DNA from 2 places in the Ectothiorhodospira sp. PHS-1 genome. Region 1 is predicted to be linked to the other one. Evidence: predicted binding sites of a transcription regulator. Region 1 holds the regulator's gene; the other holds the start of a gene.
The links. Region 1 encodes FliA, which starts transcription of late flagellar genes. Its sites were predicted from a motif close to GCTAAAGTTNNNNNNNNNNCNGCCGATA; they were not measured.
Positions count from the first base shown of each region.

Region 1 (7,932 bases):
TTTTGCGACGTCTCGACATGACAGGCTTCCAGCAACCTCCTCAGAGCCGCGGCCATGGTGCATGGCCCAACGGATCAGTGCAGATACCCCTGCAGTTTGGTTTCGATATTGCGCGGATTCTCACCCTCGGCAATGGAGATGATTCCTTCAATGATCATTTCCCGATAAGACCCCTGATTCTGGATGATGGCCTTGAGCTTGTTGGCCACCGGCAGGAAAAACAGGTTGGCCGAGGCAATCCCGTAGATGGTGGCCACAAAGGCCGCCGCGATGCCGGCACCCAGGCGACTGGGATCGGCCAGGTTCTGCATCACTGCCATCAGGCCCATCACCGCGCCGATGATGCCCATGGTCGGCGCGTAGATGCCCATGCTTTCATAGACCTTGGCGGCCTGGGTGTGAAAATCTTCACGGGTCTGGCTATCCACTTCCAGAATCGTGCGGATGGTCTCGGGTTCCGTGCCGTCCACCAACAGCTGCAGGCCCTTGCGGGCGAACGGGTCTTCCTCGGTTTCCGCCAGGGATTCAAGCCCCAGCAGGCCTTCCTTGCGGGCCACCTGACTCCAGCTGATGATCCGCTCAATGATCGCTTCCGGATCCAGGCGCGGCGGCACGAAGGCCCAGGGCAGGATCTTCATGGACTGCAGGAATACCGCCGGACGGGCCTGAATCAGGGCGGCGGCAATGGTGCCGATCACCACGATCACGAACGCGGCCAGGTTCCACAGGGCAGCCAGGCCACTGCCCTTGGCAATGGTGCCACCGAAAATGGCCACCAGGGCCAGGAGTACACCGATCAGCGTCAGGATATCCATGGGTCAGCCCCCCTCCGCCAGCAACCTGCCGATCTGGGACAGCGGCAGAATCCGGTCCGCAAGCCCCGCATCCACCACCGCGGCCGGCATGCCGTACACCACGCAACTCTCCTCATCCTGGGCCCAGATCTTCGAGCCGCAGCGTTTGAGCAGCCGCGCTCCCTCCCGACCATCGGCACCCATGCCGGTCATGATGATGGCCAGGGCATCGCCGCGAAACACCGCGGCAGCGGAATTGAAAGTGACATCCACGCTGGGGCGATAGTGTTGTTCGGGTGCGCTTTCGGTGATCCTGATCCGTTGCTGGCCTGCGCGGGCCTCCACCAGCATCTGTTTGCCGCCGGGGGCCAGCAGGGCCAGCCCCGGAGTCAGCACATCACCATCGACTGCCTCCTTGACCCGGATCCGGCACAACTGATCCAGGCGCTGGGCAAAGGCCGGGGTGAAGGTGCCCGGCATGTGCTGTACCAACAACAACGGAAGTGGAAAATGGGCGGGCAGTTCCGACAGCACCTTCTGCAGTGCCAACGGTCCTCCCGTCGAGGTTCCGATGAGAACCACACGGAAATCCCGCAGTTGAACGGGTGTGCGATCCGCGACACTCCTTGAGGATCGGGGTGCCGCAGGGATGGCCGGCGGCGCGGCCGTCACCGATCTGCCCGACGGCGACGCGGCCGATGCCGGGCGAGAACCGGCGGCTAACGAGGTGGCAACAGCCGGTGTCGAGGTCGTGGGCTGGGAGAAGCGCCGCCGTCCGACCGCCTTGACGCGGCGGCGCAGCACTTCCTTGGCGTGCTCCTGGTCACGGGCAATCTCCTCGAATTTCTTCGGCAGGAAGTCCACCGCCCCGGCCTCCAGGGCGTCCAGGGTGGCCTTGGCCCCTTCGGTGGTGATGGAGGAAAACATGAGGATCGGTACCGGACGACGGGCCATGATGCGCCTGACGGCGGTGATGCCGTCCATCACCGGCATCTCGATATCCATGGTAATCACGTCCGGGCTCAGACTGGCGGCCAGTTCCACCGCCTCCTGGCCGTTGCCGGCGGTCCCCACCACCTCAATGGACGGATCGGCATTCAGGATTTCCACGATGCGGCGCCGGAAAAATCCGGAATCGTCCACCACCAGCACGCGAACCGCCATCAAGTCTCTCCATCTTTTTCAGGTCATGGGCCCTCGCGTCCGGATTGATCGGGATGTTGCGAGAGCAGATCAGATCAATGCCTTCTGGCGTAATTCTTCAAAAGCCCAGGTACGTCAAGAATCAGCGCAATGCCCCCATCGCCGGTGATGGTCGCACCCGCCAGACCGGGAACGCCGTGCAGCATATCGCCCAGGGGCTTGATGACCACCTCTTCCTGGCCGATCAGGCTGTCCACCACAAAGCCCACGCGCTGATTACCGCTGAACACCACCACCACATGCCCCATGCCCCGGTATTCATCGCTGCTGCCGGGCACAAGCCACCGCCGTAGATAGTAAAGCGGCAAGGAGCGATTACGCACCATGATGACCTCCTGGTCGTCCACGCGGTTGGTTCGGGACAGATCCAGGTCGAAAATTTCACTCACATTGGCCAACGGCAGGGCAAAACGCTGCCGGCCCAGCACCACCATCAAGGTGGGCAGGATGGCCAGGGTCAGCGGTAGCCGGATGCTCAGGATACTGCCCTTACCCGGTTCGGAAGTGACTTCCACCCGCCCATTGAGCTGGGCAATCCGAGTCTTGACCACATCCATGCCGACACCGCGGCCGGAAACGTCGGAAATCTCGGTCTTGGTGGAAAATCCCGCCCTGAAGATGAGATTGAAGGCATCGTGATCGGAAAGCCGTGACGCCGCATCTTCATCCATCAGTCCCTTTTCCACCGCCTTCCCGCGCAACACCTCCGGGTCCATGCCCTTGCCGTCATCGGAGATGGTCAGCAGGATATGATCACCCTCCTGGGCCGCGGACAGGACCACATGACCGGCACGGGGCTTACCGGCGGCCAGGCGCTCCTCCGGCGACTCGATGCCGTGATCGACCGCATTTCGCACCAGATGCACCAGGGGGTCTGCCAAGGCCTCCACCAGATTCTTGTCAAGATCGGTGTCCTCCCCCCACAGCTCCAGGTTGACCTCCTTTTTCAGACTGCGGGCCAGATCCCGGACCACCCGGGGAAAACGCCCAAACACCTTCTTGATCGGCTGCATCCGGGTCTTCATCACCGCGGCTTGCAAATCCGCCGTGACCACATCCAAATTGGTCACGGCCTTGGATACCTGTTCATCCCGCATCCGGGAGCGCAGGGTCGCCAGGCGGTTGCGCACCAGCACCAGTTCCCCCACCAGATTCATGATGTCATCCAGACGTTTGGTATCCACCCGGACCGACGTGTCGGCCAGAGCGGCCGGCTTGGCTCCCTTGTCGACGCCACCGACCGGCGTCTCCGCCGGTGCAGGTCTGGCGGCAGAAAGCGACGGCGCGCCGGCCGGTATCACGGGTTTAGGCGCCGCCCCCTTGCCATGGAGATTGTCCAGCAGGTTTTCGAACTCGTCATCGGTGATGATGTCCCCCGCTCCCTGGGGGGATGCCGGCTGGGTAGCGGCCGAACCCGGCCTCCTGCCCTGCAGTTCGTCCAGAAGCTGGTCGAATTCTTCATCGCTGATGGTGTCGCCACCCGCCTGCTCCTGGCCACCGGACACGGGTGGTGGTGGCGCGGCCGGGATCGGCCGCGGACCGCCATTCTGCTTCTGGTCCTGCAAGGCGTCCAGCAGGGCCTCAAACTCCTCATCCGTGATATCGCCCCCCTGCAGTTCCCCCGATGGCGATGCGGGCGGGGGCGGAGGCTCGGGTGCCACGGGGACAACCGGAGGGGGCGGCACCGATGCCTCTTCCTCTCCCTCGGGTAGCGCCAGGGGTTCCAGGGCCGCCATCAGCTGATCCGGCGCGGGTGCCGGTTGCGTGCCGGAGCGCACCTCGTCGAACATCCGGTTCAGCACATCAACCACCTGAAGAATGATATCCATCAGGTTGCTGTCCACACTGCGCTGGCCCTGACGCAGCAGGTTGAAGACATCCTCCGCGCGATGGCAGATCTTGACCAGGTTGTCCAGACTCAGGAATCCGGCCCCACCCTTAATGGTATGAAAGCTGCGAAAGACCGCATTGAGCAGGTCCTTGTCGCTGGGGGTCTGCTCCAGCTGCACCAGCTGCTCGCTCAGACCCTCCAGCAATTCACCGGCCTCAACCAAAAAGTCCTGCAGGATTTCGTCGTCGGTATCCAGACTCATGTCCGTCTCTCACGCCCGGTGCAAACGCACCCTGATACTCCGGTTTGGCGGCCGGAACGGCAAAACCTGAAACCGGCGGAGGCTCCGATGACAGGTCCGGCCTTAGAATCCAAGACTGGACAGCAGGTCATCCACATCGTCCTGGCTTTTCACCACGTCGCCATGGTCCGAAGTCCCCTTGACTGCGGGACCACCCGGCTGAATGTCCGCTTCCCTGTCCTTGCCCTCCGGCGTGGACAGGCGCTTGCCGGAAATGCGCACCAGCCCCACCAGGTTATCCTCCAGGTCCTGTACCAGGGTCATGACACGACGAATGACCTGCCCTGTGAGATCCTGGAAATCCTGGGCCATCAGCACTTCCGACAGCTGGCCGCGCAGGATCTCCGCGTCCCGTTCCGTATCCTGGAGAAAATCGGCCAGGGCCTGGCTCACCGACCGGAACTCGTCCACGGACATTTCCCGCTGACGGAAGCGGGCCCAGTCGGCCGCCAATGTGCGAGCGCGCTCAGCCAGCATTTCCGAGACCGGCAAGGCATCCTCCACGGCATTGAGGGTGCGATGGGCTGCCTGATCGGTCATGGCGACCACGTAGTTCAGACGTTCCTTGGCATCGGGGATGTCCTGATGCGTCAGTTCGGAGAGCCGGGAGTCCAGACGGAAGCTGTTCAGAGCCTCGTGCAGATCCCGGGTCAGCTTGCCCAGTTCCTGGAACAGCAGACTCTCGTGCATACGCCCCATCTCCTCGATGAGTCGCCCTGCCCCTTCCTCGTCTCCCGACTCCATGAGCGTGACCAGCTCACGGGCGCGTTCCAGCTGCTGCTGCCTGAACAGGGCTTCTTTACCGTCTTCCTGATTCTCCATGACGTTGCTCACCCTTTTTCCTGAAGCCGCTCGAAGATCTTATTGATCTTCTCCTTCAGGGTTTCTGCGGTGAAAGGTTTGACGATGTAGCCATTGACGCCGGCCTGGGCCGCTTCCACAATCTGCTCACGCTTGGCTTCCGCCGTCACCATGAGGACGGGCATGTCCTTGAGGCGGGGATCGGCACGCACAGCCCGCAGAAGATCGATGCCGGGCATGCCGGGCATGTTCCAGTCGGTGACCAGGAAGTCATAGTTACCGTTCTGCAGCATGGGCAGCGCAGTATTGCCGTCATCGGCTTCGGCGGTATTGTTGTATCCAAGATCCCGCAGCAAATTCTTGATAATGCGGCGCATCGTGGAAAAATCATCCACGATGAGGATCTTCATGTTCTTGTCCACAATAACCTCCCGATTAAACACACACCGAAGAAGGATCCCCTACCGGGGCGCTTCGGCATTCAAAAATCAATTCCACCGGCAAGGCGGAATCAGACCCGCTCCCCGTCGGCCACCCAATCGGCCATGCGGGCCCGGAGACGAAGCAGCGCCTGACCATGGATCTGGCAGACCCGGGACTCACTGACACCGAGCACTTCACCGATCTCCCGCAGGTTCAGTTCGTCATCATAATACAGCGAAAGGATCAAACGCTCCCGCTCTGGCAAGGTATTGACATGCTCGGCCAGGGCAGTGTGAAAGTCCATTCGGGTGATGGACTCCAGGGGCGTCAGCCCCTGGGCAGGGAGGAAATTGTCCACATCGCCATCCCCATCACAAAGATCGTCAAAACCCAGCACCCGGCTGCCGACGGCATCCCGCAGCATGTCGTGATAGGTATCCAGGTCCACCTCCAGGGCGGCCGCGATTTCCGCACCGCTAGCCTCGCGCCCTTCCCGGTTTTCAATTTCCCGGATTACCTCGCTGATGCGCCGGGCATTGCGATGCACGGAGCGGGGGGTCCAGTCACTGCGACGGACCTCGTCCAGCATGGCGCCACGGATCCGGATACCGGCATAGGTCTCGAAACTGGCCCCCTGGGAAGGGTCATAGTGATGGGCAGCCTCCAGCAGACCGATGACCCCGGACTGGATCAGGTCTTCCACCTGCACGTTGGCAGGCAGGCGGGCGAGCAGATGGTAAGCGATTCGCTTGACCAGGGCGACATGCTCATCCACCAGTCGAGTATGGTCTGACTCCGCGCTGGCATACATGGCTATGACACTGATGTGACTGGCTCCAGGTCGTTTCGACCGCTATTGATCAACCTTTCCACAAAGAATTCGATCCCCCCCCGGGAGTTACGGGGCATGGGCCATTGATCGATGCGACCGGCAATGGCGCGAAAGGCGCGGGCCGAGGGACTGGAGGGATAGGCCTCCAGCACGGTCTGCCGGCGCTGCACGGCCTTGCGCAACAGGTCGTCATGAGGAATTGCGCCGATGTAATCGAGGATCACGTCCTCCAGAAAACGATCGCAGACGGACACCAACTTACGAAACAGGCTCCGTCCTTCGTCCTCATTGTCGTTGCGGACCATGTTGGCCAGGATGCGAAACCGCATCAGGCCGTGATCCCGGTGCAATACCTTGATCAGGGCATAGGCATCAGTGATGGAGGCCGGCTCGTCGCACACCACCACCAGCACTTCCTGGGCCGCCCGGCAAAACCGGGTCACGCTGTCATGCAGGCCGGCCGCGGTATCCACCACCAGCACATCCAGGGGCTGGGACAACCCGCTGAAGGCACGGATGATACCGACATGCTGCGCCGGCTCCAGATCCGCCATGCGGGCGATGCCCGAGGCCGCCGGTACGATCAGCATGCCGGAGGGGCCTTCCAGCAACACCTCTTCCAGCGTGTTCTCGCCGTTGAGCACATGATACAGGTTGGCCTTGGGCTGCAACCCCAGCAGCACGTCCACGTTGGCCAGTCCCAGATCCGCATCCAGCAGCATCACCCGCTTGCCGCCCTGAGCCAGGGCTGCGGAGAGGTTCACCGACACATTGGTCTTGCCCACCCCGCCCTTGCCGCTGGACACCGCCAGCACGCGCACGGGGGACACTGCATCCGCCGTCGAGGATAACCGGGCCATATTGGGCTCACTGGCTGGAGGCATGGACATACCTGGCGTTGGGCTGGTTGATGGGCTCACGGAACATGGGAGAAACCATCTGGGCCTGACGGGCATCCGCCCGCTCGACACCCGCATCCACCATTCTGGCGGCAGTGGCCACCAGTCGGGCGGCGCGGGCCGGACGCAGGTCGTCAGGGATGCGCTGACCCTCGCTGACGAAGGTCAGCGGCAAGCCGGCCCGAATCAGGGTCGACAGGGCCTCGCCCAGCGAAGTGGCTTCATCCACCTTGGTCAGTACGCATCCCTCCGGCTGCAATCGGGCAAAGGATTTCACGGTCTCCGTCATCACGGCTTTCTGCACATTGGCGGCCATCACCAGCAGCGTCCTGGCGGAAGGCAGCGCCGTCAGGGATTCCAGTTCGGCCAGCAGTTTCATATCCCGCTGATTGGTACCCGCCGTATCAATGATGACCAGTCGCTTGGATTTCAACCCCTCTAGCATATCGCCCAACTGGCGCGCTGTCTGCGCCAGATAGACGGGAACCTCAAGGATCTGACCAAAGGTCTGCAACTGACGATGAGCGCCGATACGATAAGCATCCGTGGTGATCAGGGCCACCGAATCATGGCCGTGCCTGAGGCTCTGTAACGCCGCCAGCTTGGCCACCGTCGTAGTCTTCCCAACGCCGCTCGGACCCACCAGCGTGATGATGCCGGCCTGATCCAGGATGCCGTCCGGGGTCACCGCCAGGCGACCGGACAACTGGGTCAAGGCCTCCTGCCAGGCCTCCGCGGGATCCTCGGGATGGCTGATGGCCAGGGCAATCTCCTTGGCCAGTTCCGGCTCCAGCCCCATACGCTGCAACCGTGCCACCACGCCGGCCCGCTCCGGATCACGGCGCATG
Region 1 is NZ_AGBG01000007.1:57,140-65,071, forward strand. It holds gene motD (flagellar motor protein MotD) at 1-19, opposite strand, end outside; gene ECTPHS_RS04560 (flagellar motor protein) at 75-815, opposite strand; gene ECTPHS_RS04565 (chemotaxis response regulator protein-glutamate methylesterase) at 819-1,958, opposite strand; gene ECTPHS_RS04570 (chemotaxis protein CheA) at 2,033-4,090, opposite strand; gene ECTPHS_RS04575 (protein phosphatase CheZ) at 4,193-4,951, opposite strand; gene cheY (chemotaxis response regulator CheY) at 4,960-5,352, opposite strand; gene ECTPHS_RS04585 (RNA polymerase sigma factor FliA) at 5,442-6,164, opposite strand; gene ECTPHS_RS04590 (MinD/ParA family protein) at 6,167-7,045, opposite strand; gene flhF (flagellar biosynthesis protein FlhF) at 7,053-7,932, opposite strand, start outside.

Region 2 (7,932 bases), on a different contig from region 1:
TGACCTGCCAGGCTCGTTTTCCCTCTGGTCTATATGGCCTCCCGCTTCATGGCTCACAAAGTCTGAAAAAGGCTTTCAGGGGGGTTCTATTTAGATTTTCAGTAGGGGCATATTGCACTGAAAAATCTTTGACATGAAGCCGTTTGAAAGCGATGAAAAGTCGGTATCTATAAAACTGATCTGTGTCACTAAAAGATCCGGCGCCTGCAGTCTAGAGGTAGCTCACACCTGGGTTTTTGTGTTTTAAGTTATTGTTTTTATTGTTTTTATTTATTTTTATGAAATATTTTCCGAGAGTGGCAGGCTGCCTTGACATTTAAGCCTGTCAACGTAGAATTACATCCATGCCGCAGCGGTATCCGGTTTCTGAAGTTTCCCCGGGCCGACGCGGAATTATAAAACCCGATCAGGGAGCTTTCGCTTCATGCGTCATGTAAAGTTGATTTACTGATACTTGGGCGAATGGTTTAAGGGCACTTTGAAGCAACCGGGCCGTTTGAAGAAATGGTGGTTGCAAACATCCTGGTCATCATCATGATGGCCAAGGTTATAAAACCAAGAGGGCAATTCAATGAGTGAATACAGACCGAGCAAGCCGAGCAATCCCAAAGACGATTGGAAGCTGTGGCTGGTGGTCAATCCCGGCACCTGGCTGATGCCCATTCTGATGGCCGTTCTCGTCGTCGCTCTGGCTGTGCACGCTTTTGTGTACTCCAACGACAACTACAACCCGCTGACCTTCGACGCCAGCGCTGTTGAAGCTTCTGAGTAACGAGAGAGGATATAGATCATGAATGACAGCATCTCCGGCCTGAGCGAAGAACAAGCCAAGGAATTCCACGAGCAGTTCAAGACCACCTTCACCGTGTTCATGGTGATTGCTGCTGCTGCTCACTTCCTGGTGTTCCTGTGGAGACCCTTCTACTAAGAAGGTCTTTGCAGTTGCAGTATTGCAGTGCGGGTAGAGGTAGCCTGAATCACTCGGAACAGTATGTCGCATCGTGACTTTGCAGAGGCCGATGCCATACGAGTCTTCAGGCACCTCTACCTTCCTTTTTTATATCTACCGCGTCTTATATCCAGTACGTCCGTTTCCTCGCCAGGCTTCTCTTTCTCGTCCCCAGACCAAGTTCCCACAGGGCGTGGCCCTGCAGGAGAGGCGATCGTCATTCTTCACGGACTTTCTACTACTGCCCGGGGGGATGAAAGATTCTGTGTTCCGGCTCACCTTGGTGAACCCTTTCCCGTTCCATGAGGAGCAGGGTCCGCAGCAATGCCTGTTCGTCCGCCTGGGAAAGGTCATAAAACCTCCCTCCGACCAATCTCGCGCCTGTTTCCCTGTCGTCGGAAGCAAAGCGGACCTGAATGCCGCACTGGACAAGTTCGATGTCCGAAAAGGCGAGTTTGCTGAGGGTCAGGAGATCCTTGGCATGGATGGGGGTCTTGAGCGGGAATACGGCACGCAGTCCACCCAGTGATATATCCACCAGACTGCCGATGAACTGGCGTCCGTCCCTGTCCACTAAGGTCACGGGAATGCTCGAGGCGCCATCCATCGGAGCACGGAAATGGGTGCGTTTCTGCTCACTGTCCAGTTCGGTGGGAATGGAGACCACGTGGAAGGCCTCGCCGTCGTGCTCCCCGGAGTGAAGTACCTCGGCCCGGAAGTGCAGGCAGGACTCATTGAATACCGCGTACATGTGGATCTGCTGCCCGGTAGCCATGCGCAGATTGCCCTGGTAAGGGGTCAATTGACTCAGGAAAAGCCAGCCGCGCGATGGGTCCATGCGGTTCAGGGTGCTGTGATAGAACTCCTGATCCTGGCCAAAACGTATGCTGATGGAGGCGCGGCGTGCTTCAAGATCCCGGAGCAGGGTGCCAACACTCTCTTGTCTCATGATGGGGATGCCCCGCGCTCCAGGTATGAGTGGGCAAGCGGTTACCAGTGCTTGATTGCTGGGTTGATTCATGGCCGAACCCTCCGCGCTCCAAGATCTCCGGGAATATGTTTTTTCCGGAGCCTACACTGAGGCTAGCACAGTCTGGAAAAGAATCAGCTCTTTCGTGCGGGCGCAAGGGGCTGCGATGTCGTCCGGGTAGTGGTCAGGCTTTGGTGATAGTGCGGGAATTTGCTCCGGCAGAGGTCGCCTGTCCTCGGGGGCCGTACAGCTCGGTGTGGGCTTCCTCGCCTCGCAGGATGTGCAACGCCTGTTCCACATGGCGTCGCTTGGTTTCCACCACACCGCCGTTGGCAAGGTTCAGTTGCCGGCAGCGCGCCATGACATCCACCAGTCGGTCCCAGATAGGCGCCAGGACACCTTCGGCGTCCCAGTCGCGCAGGCAGTGGGCCATGCCCTGGGCATTGTTCTCATAGCCCTCCCGCTTGAGAAGGGCACCCTGATCACGGGTCAGTTGTTCCAGCCGCTCAACCTGTTGCTGTTTTTGAACGATGGCCAGATTGAGGGTTTCCAGGTCCCGGGTGCTCAGGGCCTGTCCTTCCAGTTGCAGGGCATGTTCCAGGGCAGAGGCCTCCCGCACCGAATGGGTCAGAATCTGATCCAGTTGCTCCGGAAACGAGCGCATGTTCATGGCTAGAACAGGTCTTCAGTCTTCAGGATCTTGTTGGCCACGGACTCGGCGTTGACCTCATACCGCCCTTCCTGGATGGCCTGGCGGATAGCTTCCACCTTTTCCTGATCGACGGAGGGCTGTGCCCTGACGTTCTGCTCCAGCGTGCTCAGACGCCTGGCGGTTTCGGTCAGGGTGACCTTGTCGCCCACCGGACCGGAAAATCCCGTGCCACCGCCCGAGCGCGCGCCTTTGGCCACGTCGGAGGCACCACGGCTCTCCCCGGCGCTGCGCGGCTGAGTCTGGGTTAAATTCTTGATGTCGATGGACATATTGCGTTCCTCGCGTGCACTGAACGGCCACTTCTTAGAAATCGTATCGGCCGATTCGCGGGTTTCTTTAGGGGTAGTAGGGGCAGTCAGTGCAATTTGACTCACATACTAACACCCACCACCCCGGCTGACAGCACTCGACCTTCCACAATGCGCCGGGAGGACAGATTGCGAACCTGAACCCAGTCACCATAGGCGCCGTCCGCGAGCGCCTGTCCCTCCATGCGCACGGAGATGGCGGTATTTTGCGCCACCAGCATGACTTTCTGCCCTCGCTGCACCAGTCGCTGGGGCTCGACCATCTGGGGGCTCAGGGCAGTACCGGCGGGCAAGGCTCGTCTGAGGACCATGTTGGTGACCGCCGTGGGGTCGGTGAGATAGCCACCGTGCATGCTGCCCAGGTCACGCAACTCGAGCCGGATGTCGCCCTCGGAGATCAGGGTGCCTCGAGGCAGGGCTCTTTCCAGAACCACGACCTCGCCACGGACGACAATCTGCATGGGCACGAAAAGGCTCCAGGGCGAAGGGGTGGTGCAGCGAATGCCCACGGTGGTATGACCGGTCATCCTGGTGCCCGGAGGCAGGAAGGTTTCCAGTGGCCCGTCACACGCCCTGAGTCGCAGACGCGGGTCTAGTGAACCCCGGTTGATACGCACATCCACATGCTCGCCGTGATGGGCGCGTGCCTGTTGACCGAGGAACGCGCCTGCAGCCGTCAAAATACTGTCGTGCGACTGCGTTTCGACCGCCATGAGATTGGTGGGGGCGCAGATCAGCACACCCGCGAACAAACTTAGGAGGATCCCGTTGCGGCACTTGCGGAAGCTGAAAAACATCTTAATGCTACCTCGCTGGATGGTTCATCACCTATACCCGGGGGTATTTCAAGAAGCGCCGGATCTGTGGCGCATGATGTCCCTGGGGAGATATTGTGCAAGATGAGGGCCAGAAAAATTTCAAGAAATCTTTGTCGGAGCCGATCATACTCCTGAATGAGCAGGTATGATCTGCTGATACCCGCGGGAGAGCCTGATGAGCAGCTTGCTGGATGACGTCGATCGTCGGACCCAAATGGTGGGGCAGAATCGTCTGGAACTGCTCCTCTTCACTCTGGGCACCCGTCAGTTGTTTGCCATCAATGTATTCAAGGTACGCGAGGTCATCACCTGTCCCGCCTTGAGCCGGCTTCCCAGCGCCCACCCCATCATCCGCGGCGTGGCCACGTTGCGTGGCAAGACGGTGTCCGTGGTCGATCTGGCCCAGGCACTGGGCATGCCCCCGGTTCCCTCCAGGGAGAGCGGGTCCTTCGTCATTCTCACGGAGTTCAACCGTTCCGTGCAGGGGCTTCTGGTGGCGTCGGTGGATCGCATCATCAACCTCAACTGGGATCAGATTCATCCACCTCCCCGGGGCACGCACAAGGACAGTTTCCTGACGGCCGTGACCCAGGTCGATAATCGTCTGGTGGAGATCATCGACGTGGAAAAGGTGCTGGAGATGATCACCGGTCCGGCAAGGGACGTCAGTGACTCGCTGTTGTCCAACATTCAGGAAGGGGGCAAGGTACGCCGTGCCCTGGTCGCTGACGACTCCGCGGTGGCGCGCAGGCAGATCGTGCGCGCCCTGACCCAGATGGGCGTGGAATCCGTGGTGGTGAACGACGGCAGGCAGGCGCTGGACAAGTTGATGGAACTGGCTGCCCAGGGCCCCATCGAGCAACAGATCGGGATGGTGATCTCGGATATCGAGATGCCAGAGATGGATGGTTACACGCTGTCCTCCACCATCCGCAAGGAGCCGGCCTTGTCGAAACTCCACGTGGTGCTGCATTCCTCCCTGAGCGGAACCTTCAATGAGACCCTGGTCCGCAGGGCGGGAGCCAACCGTTTTCTGCCCAAGTTCAGTCCGGATGAACTGGCGGAGGTCGTGTTGGGATACCTGCAGGCGGATGATGCCGTGGAATGATATATAAGCGCGGCCGGCAGGATCATGCCGCCCGGCGGTCATTGCGTTCCCCTTGAACGGCAGTGTGCCATTGCCCCCTTTGGGGACTCTCGAGGGTATACTGTGGGTGCCATCCGTTGCGCTTTTCGATGGCTTGAGCCCTATAACGAAAGATTGATCCATAACAGGAAACCACCTTGTCAGGCCCTATCGAATCTCAGGATTACGAGGATTTCAGGCTGTTTCTGGAGAAGTCCTGTGGACTGGTCCTGGGGGAAAACAAGCACTATCTGGTGAACAGCCGCCTGTCGCGGCTCATGGGCGAGTTCTCGGTTTCTTCCGTGAGCGAGCTGCTCAGGCAGCTCAAGCTGGGGCGGAATCCCGGGCTGCGAGAGCGGATGATCGAGGCCATGACCACCAACGAAACCTACTGGTTTCGGGACGTGTTTCCCTTTGAGATCCTCAAGAACCAGATCTATCCGGAACTGGCAAAGCAGAAGGGGGCGGGATACGCCCCGCGCATCTGGTCTGCCGCCTGCTCATCCGGACAGGAAGCCTATTCCATCAGCATGGGGTTCAGTGAATACCAGCAATCCCGCCCCGGCAGCCTGCGGGATGTGCAGATCCTGGGCACGGACATCTCCGGCGCGGTGCTCAAGGAAGCGCGCGAGGCCAGCTACGATTCCCTGGCCGTCGCCCGCGGCCTGTCCCTTGAGCGACGCCAACGTTTCTTCGTGCAGAATGGCGATCGCTGGTCCCTCCGGCCCGACATCAAGGCCCGTGCTACCTTCCGTGAATTCAATCTCATGGACAGCTACACCCTGTTGGGGCGTTTTGATGTGGTGTTCTGTCGCAATGTCCTGATCTACTTTTCCATTGACTCCAAGAAGCTGATTCTCAAGCGTATCTCCCAGATTCTCAATCCGGGTGGTTATCTTTTCCTGGGGGCCTCCGAGTCCATGGCCAATTATTCCGACGCCTTTGAAATGGTGCGTTGCAATCCGGGCGTTGTATATCGCCTGCGCTGAAAGCACAGGCGTCAATAACCCGACCCGCTCCATGGGTCGGGATCTTGCGAACGGCGGTATCTTGCCGTGACAGCCTCTCCGATTCCGGGTGCCTTTCCCTTAAGTCTCTAAAATAACGAGACTTTCTTTTATGGCACGCTGATTGCATTTTCGACCTTCAGGAACATTTCTTGAGGTCGAGTCCATGCCACTTTCCATAGACAGGGCCATTGGTATCCACGGCGATGCGCTGCAGGTGCGCTCAAAGCGCCTGGAGTTGCTCGCCTCCAACATCGCCAATTCCGACACCCCCAACTACAAGGCACGGGACCTGGATTTTCGCCAGGTGCTCAGTCGTGCGCATCAGCCCGATGCCCTGGGCCTGCGCCTTACCCACGCCGCCCATATTGCCACTGATGCCTCGGGTCAGGCTCTGGACGAGCCGCTCTACCGGGTGCCCACCCAGCCGTCCCTGGACGGCAATACGGTGGACCCCCAGCTGGAGCAGGCGGCCTTTGCCGAAAATACCGTGCAGTATCAGGCCAGCCTGGATTTTCTCAGCAAGAAATTCAGCGGCCTGCGCACGGCCCTCAAAGGCGAATAGGCCGGGAGATTAAGTCATGAGCAACATGTTCAAGATCTTCGACGTCTCCGGTTCGGCGCTGAGCGCCCAGTCGGTACGTTTGAATACCATCGCCAGCAACATGGCCAATGCCCAGGTGGCCAGCACCACCCCCGAGCAGGCCTACCGCTCCAAGCAGCCGGTGTTCCAGACCGTGATGGACCAGTTCGGCGGCAGTGCGTCCACTTCTCCGGTACGGGTGGCCGGCATCGTCGAGAGCCAGGCCGAGCCCTTCGTGAAATATGAGCCCCATCATCCGCTGGCCAATGAACAGGGGTATGTCTACATGCCCAACGTCAATCTGGTGGACGAGATGGCCAACATGATTTCCGCGTCCCGTAGCTACGAGAACAACGTGGAAGTGATGAATACCACCAAGCAATTGCTATTGCGAACCCTGCAACTGGGCCAGTCATAGGAGGGATGAACCATGAGCGTCATTGATGCCAACACCCTAGCCAGTCTGGGCCTGACCTCGGCCGCCGGACAGAAAAAGGAATCCAGCCGGGACGAATTGGGACAGGCGGATTTCTTCAAGCTGATGATCACCCAGTTGCAGAACCAGGATCCCTTCGAACCTATGGAAAGTGGTGATTTTCTGGGCCAGATCGCCCAGTTCGGCACGGTCAACGGGATCGGTGAGTTGCAGAAATCCTTTGAAGGCATTGCCCAGGCCATGCAGGCCAACCAGACCCTGCAGGCCGCCGCCCTGGTGGATCGCGAGGTACTGATTCCGGTGGATCTGGCGGTGCTGGGTGACGAGGGAGGCATCCGCGGCGGAGTGGATCTGAAATCCTCCGCCAATGACTTGACGGTGAATGTGTACAACGAGGCGGGGGTGCTGGTGCGTCGCATCCCCATGGGTGGGCAGGGGAGCGGTATGAAATCCTTCGTCTGGGACGGCATCACCACGGAAGGCGAGCGGGCACCACCGGGGGTGTATGAGTTTCGTGCCGAGGCTCAGCTGGATGGCCAGACCAGCCAGCCCCAGACCCTGCTCAATGCCCGGGTGGACAGCGTCCGTACAGGGCAAGCCGGCGGGGGAATCACGCTGATCGTTGAAGGCTTCGGTGAGATCGACCTGGCCACGGTCCGGCAGATCGGTTGAGACGTGTCTTTAGAAACAAGCCAATAAACTGAGGGTTATACCATGCCATCATTCAACATCGGTCTGACCGGTCTGAACGCGGCCTCATCGGATCTGCAGGTGACGGGTCATAACATTGCCAACTCCTCCACGGCGGGCTTCAAGCGCTCCCGTGCCGAGTTCGCGGACGTGTTCGCATTGTCCTACACCGGGGTCTCCAAGACCGCCACCGGGAGCGGCGTCAACCTGGCGTCCGTGACCCAGCAGTTCACTCAGGGAGACCTGAATTTCAGTGACAATAACCTGGATCTTGCCATCAACGGCCAAGGATTCTTTATTTTAGATCGTGACGGAATAACCGAGTACACTAGG
Region 2 is NZ_AGBG01000009.1:33,917-41,848, reverse strand. It holds gene pufA (light-harvesting antenna LH1, alpha subunit) at 572-772, shown strand; gene pufB (light-harvesting antenna LH1, beta subunit) at 791-928, shown strand; gene ECTPHS_RS05620 (flagellar brake protein) at 1,188-1,898, opposite strand; gene ECTPHS_RS05615 (flagella synthesis protein FlgN) at 2,104-2,589, opposite strand; gene flgM (flagellar biosynthesis anti-sigma factor FlgM) at 2,592-2,900, opposite strand; gene flgA (flagellar basal body P-ring formation chaperone FlgA) at 3,002-3,652, opposite strand; gene ECTPHS_RS05600 (chemotaxis protein) at 3,933-4,865, shown strand; gene ECTPHS_RS05595 (protein-glutamate O-methyltransferase CheR) at 5,042-5,872, shown strand; gene flgB (flagellar basal body rod protein FlgB) at 6,057-6,455, shown strand; gene flgC (flagellar basal body rod protein FlgC) at 6,472-6,891, shown strand; gene ECTPHS_RS05580 (flagellar hook assembly protein FlgD) at 6,904-7,581, shown strand; gene flgE (flagellar hook protein FlgE) at 7,624-7,932, shown strand, end outside.
Region 2: the regulator FliA is predicted to act here: its motif matches at 2,945-2,972, upstream of flgM (flagellar biosynthesis anti-sigma factor FlgM).